2 regions of the Flavonifractor sp. HCP28S3_F3 genome follow, and region 2 is predicted to be linked to the other one. Evidence: a T-box and tRNA genes for the amino acid it is inferred to sense, from the RefSeq annotation. Region 2 holds a T-box; the other holds one or more tRNA genes.
What was found. A T-box is a leader RNA that pairs with one kind of tRNA and senses whether it is charged. The one in region 2 lies ahead of tyrS (tyrosine--tRNA ligase), so its partner is inferred to be a tRNA-Tyr.

Region 1 (6,445 bases), on a different contig from region 2:
CCCGGGCATGTTGGCCACGTTGCCTGCCACCATGATGATGGCCATGGCCTCGCCGATGGCCCGGCCGATGCCCAACACGATGGAAGCGGCGATACCGCTGGAGGCCGCCGGGACGGACACCCGGAACACGGTCTCGATGTGGGTGGCGCCCAGGGCCAGGGAGGCCTCCTCATACTCCCGGGGCACCGCCTTCAGGGCGGTCTCGGACACCGAGATGATAGAGGGCAGGATCATAACGGCCAGCACGATGATGGCGCAGAACAGGCTGGCGCCGTCAGGCAGGTTGAACAGCTCCCGGACGGCGGGCACCAGCACCATCATACCGATAAGGCCGTATACCACCGAGGGGATACCGGCCAGCAGGTCCACCGCCGGGCGGACCACAGCGGCCAGCTTGGGCGGCGCCACCTTGGCCAGGAACACCGCCGTCATGAAGCCTACCGGCACGCCCAGCACGATGGCGCCGGCGGTACCGTAGATGGAGGTGAGGATGAAGGGGAGAATACCGAATTTGGGTTCGGCGGCGGTGGAGGCCCACTCCTTGCCGAACAGGAAGTCCACCAGGCCGATCTCCTTGATGGCAGGCAGACCGGAGATGATCAGATAGACGCTGATGAACAGTACGAACACGATAGCGATAAGCCCGCACAGGAAAAACAGCAGATTCATAAAGACTTCCAGCGGGCGGAGCTTTTGTTTCATGGCAGATTACCGGCCTTTCGTAGGATAGGTCATATCATGGCGAGTACCCCCTCGGGTTCGAGGGGGTACTTTCCGTGAAGAATCAGGTCAGGTTTTAGGCCACAGGCACGGCGCCGGCGTCAGCGATCAGGCTGGAAGCCTCAGCGGAGGTAGCCCACTCGATGAAGGCGTTGGCGGCGTCGGAGAGCTCAGCGCTCTCGTTGATGATGAAGTTGAAGTTACGCTGCACAGCGTAGGTGCCGTCCAGAACGGTCTCCTCAGTAGGAGCCACGCCGCCCACGGTGATGGCCTTCACAGTCTCGTCCACGGCGGACAGGGAGGCGTAGCCGATGGCGTTGGGGTTGGAAGCCACGTTGGCGATCACTTCGCCGGTGGAGGTCAGCTCGTTCTGGTACTTGCAGGCATCCTCGGTGCCGGTGATGGACTCAAAGCCGTCGCGGGTGCCGGAACCAGCCTCACGGCCGATGAACACGACCTGGCCGTCGTTGCCGCCAACCTCAGACCAGTTGGTGATCTCGCCGGTAGCCAGAGCGGCGATCTGCTCCAGGCTCAGGTCAGCCACGGGGTTCTCGGGGTTGACGATGATGGCGATGCCGTCCTTGGCAACGGTGATCTGCTTCACGCCGGTCTCGTCGTCCTTCAGGTCACGGGAGGCCAGGCCGATGTCGCAGGTGCCGTCCTGAGCGCCGGTGACGCCAGCGCCGGAACCGGAACCGGTGTAGTTGATGGTGATGCCGGGCTGGACTTCCTTAAAGCCCTCGGTCAGGTAACCCATCACGCTCTCCATGGAGGTGGAGCCGTTGGTGTTGACGGTGCCGGACAGCTCGGTGGTGGCGGGAGCCTCGGACTCCACAGCGGCGGGGCTGTTGGAGCCGGCGGCGGGGGTCTCGGTGGTGTCGCCGTTGCTGCCGCAGCCAGCCAGCAGGCCGACGCACAGAGCGGCGGAGAGCATCAGGGCAAGAGTTCTCTTTTTCATGTTGTTCGATCTCCAATCATGCATAGTTTTCTTCATTTCTGGGAACGCTTATCAGTATATCTGGCAATTGTAAAGTTGTCCTTCAAGCCTTTGTAAAGACTGTGTAAAGCCCCTTTTTGACATAAGAATGCCCGACTTTACACGAACCATACCACTTTACAAAAGAAAAAAGGCCGTGCCGCGGAACCTTCCGCGGCACGGCCTAACATTTGATTCAGTTCAATCCCAGCCAGTTCTTCAGATCCCACAGGTCGGGAGCCACGTGGGCCATAGGGAATCCGGCGCCGGCAAAATCCTCTGCGGATGTGGTGCCGTTGAGCACCGCACAGAAGGAGGCGCCTGCCCGCTGGGCGGTCTCGGCGTCGATGACGGTGTCACCGCAGTAGAGCACCTGCTCCGGGGACAGCCCCTGAGCGGCGATGGCGGAGAGCAGTCCCTCCGGGTCGGGCTTGGGATGTGTCACCCGGTCGCCGCCGGTGATGGAGGCAAACAGAGGGGCCACGCCCCGGGCCTCCAGAATGGACAGCAGGGTGTCCGTCCGCTTGGTGCTGACCACCCCAGCGGGGATCCCCGCCTGATGGAGGGCATCCAACAGCTCCCGGGCGCCGGAACACAGCACAGCGGTCTCCGCCTGCATGGGTCCGGCCTTTTCGGTGTAAAGGGTCCGGAATCTGGCCCGGTGCTCCGGGTCGGGATCTCCGGAGAGGAAGGTGTATTCCTCCTCCAGCGGCATGCCTACCGTTCGGCGTACCGCTTCATAGCCCGGCTCCGGCAGGCCCATTTTGGAAAAGGCGTACCGGAAGCCTGCCACGATAGCCTCTGAACAGTCGCCCAGGGTAAAGTCAAAATCAAAAAAGACTGCCTTATACTGCATGTGGTCTCTTCGCTCCCTTATTCGTACTGTTTCCGGCCAGTAGTGCTGGGAATGTGGAGCTCGTCCCGGTACTTGGCCACGGTGCGCCGGGAGAGGACACAGCCCTGGGCGGCCATGAGCTGGCACAGCTTCTGGTCGGACAGGGGCTTTTTCTTGTCTTCACCGGCGATAAGCTTCTTGAGCAGGGCCTTGGCCGCGTCAGGAGAGGCGGCGTCGTCTCCCGCGGAGACGGGGCCCAGGCTGCGGGAGAAGAAATAGCTCAGCGGGTAAACTCCCATAGAGCACTGGATGTATTTGTCCTTGGTGGCCCGGCTGACGGTGGACTCATGGACCCCGATGCGCTCGGCCACGTCGGCCAGAGACAGGGGCACCAGGTGGCCCGGTCCCTTGCGGAAGAAGGCCTCCTGGAAGTCCAGAATGCACTCGGCGCAGGCCATCAGGGTGGAACGGCGCTGTTCGATGGCCTTTACCATCCACTTGGCCTGCCGCACCTTTCCGGTCAGGTACTCCTTGACGCCGTCATCCTCGCTCTCCTTCATCAGCTTGGTGTAGTATCCGCTGATGTTCAGGGTGGGGAAGTAATAATCGTTGGTCAGCAGCTCAAAATGGTCAGGGAAGCTGACCACGATGATGTCCGGATTGATATAGGTCAGGTTCTCCCGGGCGGCAAAGCCGGTGCCGGGCCGGGGATTGAGCTTGCGGATCCGGTCGCAGGAGGCGCGTACCTCCTCCTGGGTGACCTTCAGCTCCCGGGCGATCAGTCCATACCGGCTCTTGGACAGGGCGTCCAGATAGCCGTCCACAATACGCACCGCCAGCTCGTCCACCGGTGTGCGGCGGACCAGCTGGAGCCGTAAGCACTCGGACAGGTCCCGGGCTCCCACACCGGCGGGCTCCAGGGACTGCACCGCTTCCAAAGCCTGCTCCATGACCTCCATGGTGCAGCCCAGGTCGGCGGCCAGGTCGGTCAGAGGCTCGTCCAGCCAGCCGTTCTGGTTCAGGCTCTCCACCAGGAAGACCCCGGCCTCCATCACCTCCGGCTCCAGGTCCATCACCTTCAGCTGAGAGAGCACGTAATAATAGAGATTTTCATCGTCGTCCCGTACGGTTCCGTAATTGTTCAGCGGGTCGTTTTCCTCCTCGGAGTCCTGCTGGTGGTAATAGCGGTTCTGAGGGTCGGTAGATTCCAGCCATTCCAGCTTGCGCCGAAGGACGGAAAACTCGTCCTGCTTATCGTAGTTCTGTTCCGGCTCCAGCACCGGATTTTCCTGCACGGCCTCCTCGATGTATTCCAGAAGCTCCTGAGAGCCCATCTGCAGAACCTCCATGGACTGCATCATCTGGGGGGACAGCGTCTGCGTCTGCTTCTGAGATAGATTGAGTTCCAATGCCTTTGGCCTCCCTCTGCGAAAAACGTCATATCTCGTCTTGTTCGGGAGACAGTATATCACGGAACTGGGACTGATTTCAACTGCCCAGCCGGGCTGAGCATGTAGAAAATGCTGGCGGCTTAGCTGCGGGTCTGCTCAAGAAAGGCCTCCGCGCCGTAGCGCAGGCAGCGCCGCAGCCGGGCTTCGCCCCGCTTGATAGTGCGGGAGACGGTAGACTTGTCCACCCCCAGCCGCTCCCCGATCTGGCGCATATTGAGCTGCTCTCCATAGTAGAGAAGCAGAAATTCCCGCTGCCGGGGCGTGACATCCTCCCGCAGAGCCCGCACCAGATTGTGCTTGAGCCGGGCCATCTGCTGGGAATTGTCCTCGGCCATGGCCCGGGAATAGGCCGCCATGTCTGCGGCGTACATGCCGCCTCTTCTATATCGTGTACTTGACATTGCGCCGGTACCCCCTCTCGTAATACCGCTCACACAGTACCGCCAGGTCCCTGGCCTCCCGCCACATGGTCCGCAGCAGCTTGATGCGGTCATCCAGCCGTACCCGGCTGGCCTCGTCCATCCCCTCCCGCTGCTGACGTTCCAGCAGCAGAGCCCGCTCCTGCAGTGCCTCGGCATTGGTCCGGTATTCCACCGATAGCTCCAATAAGGTCATGTCTCTCCTCCCTTTCCTCCTGCCGGATGGCTGCCAGGCAGCGGGCACACAATTCCCGCTCCTGCCCGTACAGCTCTCCCCGGCACCGGCGGCACCAGCCTGCCGGTGGGACCCGCTGCACATCCCGCAGCGGGTCCGTCCAAACCAAGATTTGGATCTCTTTTCCCCTCCTAAAAAAATATCAAAAAAAGAGCATACTTTTTCTTGACAAAACACATCCTTTCTGGTAAAATAACCTTCGCTGTGGACGAGCTGGTATGCTGGTGTAGCTCAGTTGGTAGAGCAGCTGATTTGTAATCAGCAGGTCGGGGGTTCGAGTCCGTCCACCAGCTCCATCGTTCAACTTCATATGGAGGAGTTCCCGAGTGGCCAAAGGGGGCAGACTGTAAATCTGTTGCGATTCGCTTCGGTGGTTCGAATCCACCCTCCTCCACCAAAAACGTCCCGCCAGTAGGTGGGGCGTTTTTGTTTGTAAAAATTTCACCGATTGGTGTTTGAAGGAACAAGATATAGAACATAAGTTCTAATGTGTAGACATAATAACACCGTTTGGAGATAAAAGTCAAGAGGATACGAGAAAAATACATTGCGTTTGGTGATAAAGTGTGATAGAATAGCCCCGAAAATGGGACAGGGAGGGGCTTGGCATGAAGCAGGAAACCACCATCGGTGTCCGCCTGCGCACGATCATGGAGGAGCAGAGGCTGGGCTATGAGCAGTTGGGAGACCGGCTGCATATGAATCCTCAGACCCTCAATCGCTATGTACTGGGGCAGCGGGAGCCCAAGATCGGCACCGCCGCGGCCATAGCCCGGGCTCTCGGAGTGGATCCTCTGTGGCTCCAGGGCTTTGATGTGCCCCGAATTCCGACGCCTGTGCCCCGGGAGACCACGGTGGTACCCATTCTTGGCACCATTCGGGCGGGTGTCCCGCTGCTGGCCCAGCAGGATCTGGAGGGGTATGCCGCCGCCGATGTGCCTGACCCGGAGGAGCATTTTTATCTGCGGGTGACTGGAAACAGCATGATAAATGCAGGCATTCGGGAAGGAGATCTGGTGCTCATCCGGCGGCAGGAGACCGCTGAGAACGGCCAGATCGTGGCCTGCCTGGTAGACGGAGAGGATGCCACTCTGAAGCGCTTTCGGGCACAGAAGGGTGTAGTAATCCTCCAGCCGGAAAACCCGGATTACGAGCCCAAGATCATCCCCATGAGGGATTTTGAGACTGGCGCCGCCCGAATCATCGGTGTGGCGGTGAAGCTGGTGCGGAATTTGTAAAAGGAGGCAACGCTGTGGTTACAGAGGATTGGATGATGCGGCAGGTGGAGGCAATGGCCCGCTCCATTGCGCTGCTGGTATTTCATAAGGATGGTACGGAGTATGTGCCCTCCGGAGATGTGCAGGCCGACGGGCTCCATGGGGAGCTGATGCGCCTTCTGGCGGAAGGGGACCTGTGCGGCGGGGAGGACCTGCTGTTTGAGACCGCCGAGGAGGGCGGACTGGGCTGCCTGGAGGCCGGGGTGGATTTTTACGCCCGACTCAACGAGCTGAGCGACGCCCAGCTGGAGGAGGCCGGCTTTGGCCGGGACGAGATCCAGGAGGGGCTCCAGGATTTGTCGGATCATTTCGGCGTGGTATTATAAGGAGGAACAGAACATGAAGATTGATTTTGCCCATATGGAGGAGCAGGCCCTGGAGCACTTTAAGGGCGGCGAAAAGGTGACCCATGCCAAGCTGGTCAATGAGCAGGGAGCACGCATCATGCACGGCCGGCTGGAGCCGGGCGCTTCCATTGGCCTGCACACCCACGAGGGGAGCAGCGAGGTGATCTATGTGCTCTCCGGCACCG
Region 2 (6,445 bases):
ATTATGAGCGGTCAGGTATACGTAGGCGAGCAGAAGGTTGACAAGGCCGGTACTCAGCTGCCTGAGGATGCGGAGATCCAGGTCCGGGGCCAGGGGTTGGCTTATGTGAGCCGTGGAGGCCTGAAGCTGGAAAAGGCCATGAAGACTTTTTCCGGGATTTGCCTGAAAGGGGCTATCTGCGGAGATATCGGCGCTTCCACCGGCGGTTTTACCGACTGCATGCTGCAAAATGGAGCGGAAAAAGTGTATGCCGTGGATGTGGGCTATGGCCAACTGGCATGGAGTCTCCGCAGTGATCCTCGTGTAGTCTGTCTGGAGCGTACGAACGCCCGCTATCTGACCCATGAGCAGGTTCCGGACCAGTTGGATTTTGCCAGCGTTGACGTGTCCTTTATTTCTCTGAAGCTGATTCTTCCCGCTTTGCGTGGCATTCTCAAGCCGGACGGTCAGGTGGTGTGTCTGGTGAAGCCGCAGTTTGAGGCCGGCAGAGAAAAGGTAGGAAAGAAGGGGGTCGTTCGGGACCCCGCAGTTCACCTGGAGGTGCTGGAACATTTTCTGGAGCACGCCCGCGAATCTGGATTTGGTGTAAGGGATATTACCTTTTCTCCGATTCGCGGACCAGAAGGGAACATTGAATATCTGGGATATCTGCAGGCCGGAGCTGAGACGACCTGGTCTGGGGACTTGGCTGCTCTGGTGGAGCAGTCCCATCAGACGCTGGAGGGGACTGCCCAATGAAAGTTGTATTGAGCCCCAATCCCTATCGGGATCGAGGACTGAAGGCTGCCCAGGCGGCAGAAAAAATCCTGCGAAGCGTAGGGGTAGAGACTGTCATGTGTCTGCCTTTTCAAGTAGAAGGCAGCGGTTTAGAGCTGCCCAAGCACATCCGCTTCAAAAGCACTCAGGAAGAACTGAAAAGTGCGGATATGCTGATTTGTTTCGGCGGTGACGGTACAATCCTTCACGCAGCAAAGGATGCTAACGCCTGTCATGTGCCTGTGCTGGGTGTGAACCTGGGCAGTGTGGGGTTCATGGCGGAGCTGGAGCAGAGCGAGCTGTCCATGCTTTCCAGGCTGGCCGCCGGGAAATACACCATAGAGGCCAGAATGATGCTGGATGTTGCGGTGCGCCGTGAAGGGAAAATCATTTACAACGATTTAGCTCTCAATGATGCAGCCGTAACCAAGGGGGCTGTCGCTCGGGTGGTGGATCTGGAGGTATACGGTGACAAGGTGCTTATCTCCAGCTTCTCGGCAGATGGTGTGCTGATCAGCACACCTACGGGTTCTACAGCCTACTCCATGTCTGCCGGCGGTCCCATTGTGGAACCCACAGCAGAAAACATCATTGTGACTCCCATCTGCCCTCATGCACTCTCCGCTCGCTCTTTTGTTCTGAGCCGGGGACGGACGGTGTCTGTCAAGCTGGGGCGCATGGTCCGTAAGACGACCTATTTGTCGGTAGACGGGGGTAAAGCCTTCCGACTGAACAGTGGGGACATCGTGGAAATTCGAGAATCGAAGTCTAAAACGCAGCTGGTCCGGGTGACCGGCCGCACTTTTTACGAGATTTTGAATCATAAGTTGGGTGGTGTTTAACGTCATGAAAGCAAAGCGGCAGCAAGAGATTCTGCGGATTATCGAGGAACAGGACATCGACACTCAGGATCAGCTCCTCACGGAGCTGAAGGCCAGGGGGGTACAGTCCACTCAGGCCACAATTTCCCGGGATATTAAGGAACTGCATCTCATTAAGGAGCTGACCAGCTATGGGACGTACCGCTATGCGGTCTCAGAGCGGAAGGCATCCCTCAATTTTGCCGGGCGGCTGCGTACCATCTTTAAAGAAGGCGTAACTTCTTTTGATGTGGCGCAGAATATCGTGGTATTGAAGACTATGCCGGGGTTGGCTTCGGCGGCTTGTGCCGCCATTGATGGCATGGACATTTCCAATCTGGTAGGCAGCCTGGCAGGGGATGATACTGCGATCCTCATTATGCGCACCAATGAAGATGCAGCGGAGTTCTGCAACGAGATACACTCCATGCTGAAATAAGCGGAAGATAAGCTCCGGCAGGTGGTCATATGCTTTCTTTACTGCACATTGAAAATATTGCGGTGATCCAGACGGCAGACATTCAGTTTGACCGCGGATTCAACGCCCTGACCGGCGAAACCGGTGCTGGTAAATCCATTGTGGTGGATGCTATCGGCGCCATCATTGGGGAACGTACCAGCCGGGACTTGATTCGTACCGGCGCCAAGTCTGCACTAGTCAACGCGGTGTTCACTGCTCTGCCCGATCTGGACTGGTTCCGCGAAAACGGCTGCGGACCGGATGAAGACGGAAATCTGCTCATCCAGCGAGAAATCCAGCCGGATGGGAAAAACATCTGCCGCATCAATGGCCGGCTTATTACCGTTTCCCAGCTGCGGCAGTTGGGGCGGCAATTGCTCAATATCCACGGTCAGCATGATGGCCAGCAGCTGCTGGACGAGCGCTGCCATCTGGACTACCTGGACGGTTTCGGTGCCACAGGGGAGGAACAGCGCGCCTTCCACTCTGCTTATGAGAAGCTGACCGTGCTGATCCGGGAGATTTCTGCCCTGCAGATGGATGAGGCGGAGAAGGCCCGGCGAATCGATAATCTGCAATATCAGATCGGCGAACTGGAGCGGGCCCAGCTCCAACCAGGTGAGGATGAGGAGCTGACCAGTCGCCGGGATCTGCTGCGCAATGCCGGCAAGCTCATTGAATCAGTGGAAGGGGCTCACCTGGCCCTGTCCGGCGATGACGAACGGGACGGCGCTGCCGCTCTGGCCGCAGAGGCGGAGGATTCTCTCCGGGCCGCCGCCAGGATCAGTACCCAGGCCGCGGAATTGATGGACAAGCTCACCGAGCTGCGCTGCGCTGCAGACGATCTGGCCGAGCAGGTGCGGGACCTGCGGGACAGTTTTGATTTTGAGCCTGGGGAGCTGGACGAAATCGAAAGCCGCCTGGATGTGCTCCACCGTCTGAAGAAGAAGTACGGCGGCTCCGTAGAAGAGATGCTGAACTACCTGGCCCGCAGCAAAAAGGAGCTGGATGAGATCCAATTCTCCTCTGACCGTGTAGCTCGTCTGGAAAAAGAGCGTGACAAAGCATTGGAGCAGGCCAGAAAAGAAGGAGAGCGGCTGAGCCATGCCAGAAAGGTTTGCGCTAAAGCTCTGGAGGCACGGATCCAGCGTGAATTGGCCCAGCTGGATATGCCGAAAGTGCGTTTCCAGGTTCAGTTTCAGCCCAAGTCCGGCACCTACGGTATGGACGAGACTGGCATGGATGAGGTGCAATTCCTCATGTCCGCCAATGTGGGAGAAGATCTAAAGCCTATTCAGAAGATCGCCTCCGGCGGTGAGTTGGCCCGTATTATGCTTGCGCTGAAAAATGTGCTGGCAGAAAACGATCAAGTGGGCACCATGGTGTTTGACGAGGTAGATACCGGCGTATCCGGCCGGGCGGCTCAGAAGGTTGCGGAAAAGCTGGCCGATGTGGCCCGGAGCAAACAGGTTCTGTGTGTTACCCATCTGCCGCAGCTGGCTGCTATGGCGGACGTTCACTTCTCGGTAGAGAAGGGGGAGCGGGACGGTCGGACCTATACACAGGTAGAACGGCTGAGCCGGGAACGCAGAAAAGAGGAGTTGGCTCGGCTTACCTCAGGAGAGCATATTACAGAGGCGACGCTGGACGCCGCTGGCGAGCTGTTAGACGGCGCCGAGGCATACAAGAAACTCCACAAAAACTAGGTTTTGTTGAGTACAAGCTTTCCTCTTGACAAACGGAAGCAGAGCGCTTATAATCCACATCAATACGAAACTGCGATGACAGGGAGAAGTACCGCCCCACGTCCCGCCCAGAGAGCCCCCGGTTTGGTGAGAGGGGGAGGGGACAGGATGGGAAATACACCCTGGAGCAGCCGCCTGAACGGGAAGTAACTTAGTAGGGCTGTGTCGGGTGCGCCCGTTATTGCGCCGTCGTGTGTTGGCACGGCATGAGGCCGCTTTTGTGAGAAAGCGGCGAACCAGAGGTGGTACCGCGTGAATCAACGCCCTCTGTCCGAAAGGACAGGGGGCGTTTTTCCTGCGAAAAACGGACAGACTGAGAGTAAAGGAGAAGTAAAATGACTTGTTATGAAGAACTGAGAGCCCGGGGCCTGATTGCCCAGGTAACCAACGAGGAAGAGATTTCCAAGATGATCAATGAGGGCAAGGCGGTGTTTTATATTGGCTTTGACCCCACCGCTGACTCTCTCCATGTGGGACACTTCATGGCCCTGTGCCTGATGAAGCGCCTTCAGATGGCGGGTAACCGGCCTATCGCCCTGATTGGCGGCGGCACCGGCTATATCGGCGACCCTTCCGGCCGCACCGATATGCGGAATATGATGACCCCTGAAACCATTCAGCACAACTGTGACTGCTTCAAAAAGCAGATGGAGCGGTTCATTGAGTTTGGCGAGGGCAAGGCGCAGATGGTGAACAACGCCGACTGGCTGCTCAAGCTCAATTATATTGAACTGCTGCGGGAAGTAGGCGCTTGTTTCTCCGTAAACAATATGCTGCGGGCGGAGTGCTATAAGCAGCGTATGGAGAAGGGCTTGTCTTTCCTGGAGTTCAACTATATGATCATGCAGTCCTATGATTTCTATCACCTGTTCCAGCACTATGGCTGCAACATGCAGTTTGGCGGCGATGACCAGTGGTCCAACATGCTGGGCGGCACTGAGCTGATCCGCCGCAAGCTGGGCAAGGACGCCCATGCCATGACCATCACCCTGCTGCTCAACTCCGAAGGCAAGAAGATGGGCAAGACCCAGTCCGGCGCTGTATGGCTGGACCCCAACAAGACCTCTCCCTACGAGTTCTATCAGTACTGGCGCAACGTGGGTGACCAGGACGTGCTCAAGTGCCTGCGGATGCTCACCTTCCTGCCCCTGGAGCAGATCGATGAGATGGATAAGTGGGAGGGCGCCCAGCTCAACACCGCCAAGGAGATCCTGGCCTTTGAGCTGACCCAGCTGGTCCACGGCACTGAGGAGGCACAGAAGGCTCAGGACGCTGCCAAGGCCCTGTTCTCCAACGGTGGTGACCGGAGCAACATGCCCTCTACTGCTCTGACGGCAGAGGATCTGACTGATGGTTCCATCGGTATCCTGGATCTGATGCTCAAGTGCGGTCTGGTTCCCTCTAAAAAAGAGGCTCGTCGGCTTATCGAGCAGGGCGGCGTGGAGCTGGACGGCGTGAAGGTCACGGATGTCAATGCTTCTGTTTCTGCGGAGCAGCTGGCTGGAGAAGGTGTTACCATTAAGAAGGGCAAAAAGGTGTTCCACCGGGCCATGGTGTGTTGATTGCGTAAGAGGCCGCCGTATCGATTGCGGCGGCCCCTTTTTTACATAAGTCTGGTTGCACCCGGTTTTCCGGCGTGATAGAATAAGACTCAGACATGGTGCAAAGGAGGAGCGCGTCGTGCCGGAACAAGAGGATCGAGGAAAGAAAAAGTGGTACATCCTGGAGGGACATTTTATCTCCCTTCTGGTAGTCTTACTGCTGGCCATTTTATTTTATGTAGGGCTGACTCATTTTGATGTGATTGCTGTACGCATCAAAATGTTTATGAAGGTCTTGTCTCCCTTCATCGCTGGCTTTGCCATTGCGTATCTGCTCAATACGCCTATGTGCTTCTTTGAGCGCAAACTTTATAAGAATAACAAATACCGCCGGGTGCTGGCAATCACCACAGTCTATCTGCTGGCACTGGCCGTGGTTGTGATTCTGCTGAATCTCATTATCCCCCAGGTGGTGCAGAGTATCACTGACCTTGCCGCCAACATGCAGACCTACCTTACCAGCCTGGATACTCTGGTCAAGGACCTGACAGAGCAGTACCAGCTGGAGGGTGACGGGATCAGCGAGATGCTGGGTTCCTATCAGGATCTGATGAGCAATCTGAGCGAGAATGTGTCCAAGGCGCTGCCCCAGATCCTGGATGTGGGTGTTGCCGTGGGCAATGGCGTGATCTCCGGCATCACTGCGGTCATCTCCTCCGTATATATGCTGGCAGGGAAGGGGCGGCTGGTTCCTCAGCTGAAAAAAATCATGTACGCCGCCCTGCCCAAACGCCGGGCGGATTGGCTGCTGGATGTGTGCAGCCAGGCTAACCGGATCTTTGTAGGCTTCATCAACGGCAAGCTCATTGATTCCGCCATTATCGGTGTGCTCTGCTTTATCCTCTGTCTGATCTTCCGCATCCCGTATCCTATGCTGGTCAGTGTGGTGGTGGGTGTCACCAATATCATTCCGTTCTTCGGCCCTATCATCGGTGCCATTCCCTGTCTGATGATTTTGGTCATCGTAGACCCCTGGGCGGCCCTGCGGTTCTTCTTCCTGGTTATCGGCCTCCAGCAGTTCGA

Region 1: it has a tRNA-Tyr gene. The T-box ahead of tyrS (tyrosine--tRNA ligase) is inferred to sense a tRNA for this amino acid. The anticodon was not compared.

What each region holds. Positions count from the first base shown of each region.
Region 1 covers NZ_JBQHUF010000020.1:190-6,634, reverse strand. Annotated here, with positions in the region: gene pstC (phosphate ABC transporter permease subunit PstC) at 1-702, opposite strand, end outside; gene ACTNB1_RS13885 (substrate-binding domain-containing protein) at 797-1,678, opposite strand; gene ACTNB1_RS13880 (HAD family hydrolase) at 1,893-2,552, opposite strand; gene rpoN (RNA polymerase factor sigma-54) at 2,570-3,940, opposite strand; gene ACTNB1_RS13870 (sigma-70 family RNA polymerase sigma factor) at 4,063-4,383, opposite strand; gene ACTNB1_RS13865 (hypothetical protein) at 4,364-4,597, opposite strand; tRNA gene ACTNB1_RS13860 (tRNA-Thr) at 4,857-4,932, shown strand; tRNA gene ACTNB1_RS13855 (tRNA-Tyr) at 4,949-5,033, shown strand; gene ACTNB1_RS13850 (helix-turn-helix domain-containing protein) at 5,245-5,874, shown strand; gene ACTNB1_RS13845 (DUF6483 family protein) at 5,889-6,239, shown strand; gene ACTNB1_RS13840 (cupin domain-containing protein) at 6,253-6,445, shown strand, end outside.
Region 2 covers NZ_JBQHUF010000001.1:443,666-450,110, forward strand. Annotated here, with positions in the region: gene ACTNB1_RS02250 (TlyA family RNA methyltransferase) at 1-738, shown strand, start outside; gene ACTNB1_RS02255 (NAD(+)/NADH kinase) at 735-1,598, shown strand; gene ACTNB1_RS02260 (arginine repressor) at 1,603-2,055, shown strand; gene recN (DNA repair protein RecN) at 2,085-3,782, shown strand; T-box leader at 3,849-4,092, shown strand; gene tyrS (tyrosine--tRNA ligase) at 4,157-5,383, shown strand; gene ACTNB1_RS02275 (AI-2E family transporter) at 5,502-6,445, shown strand, end outside.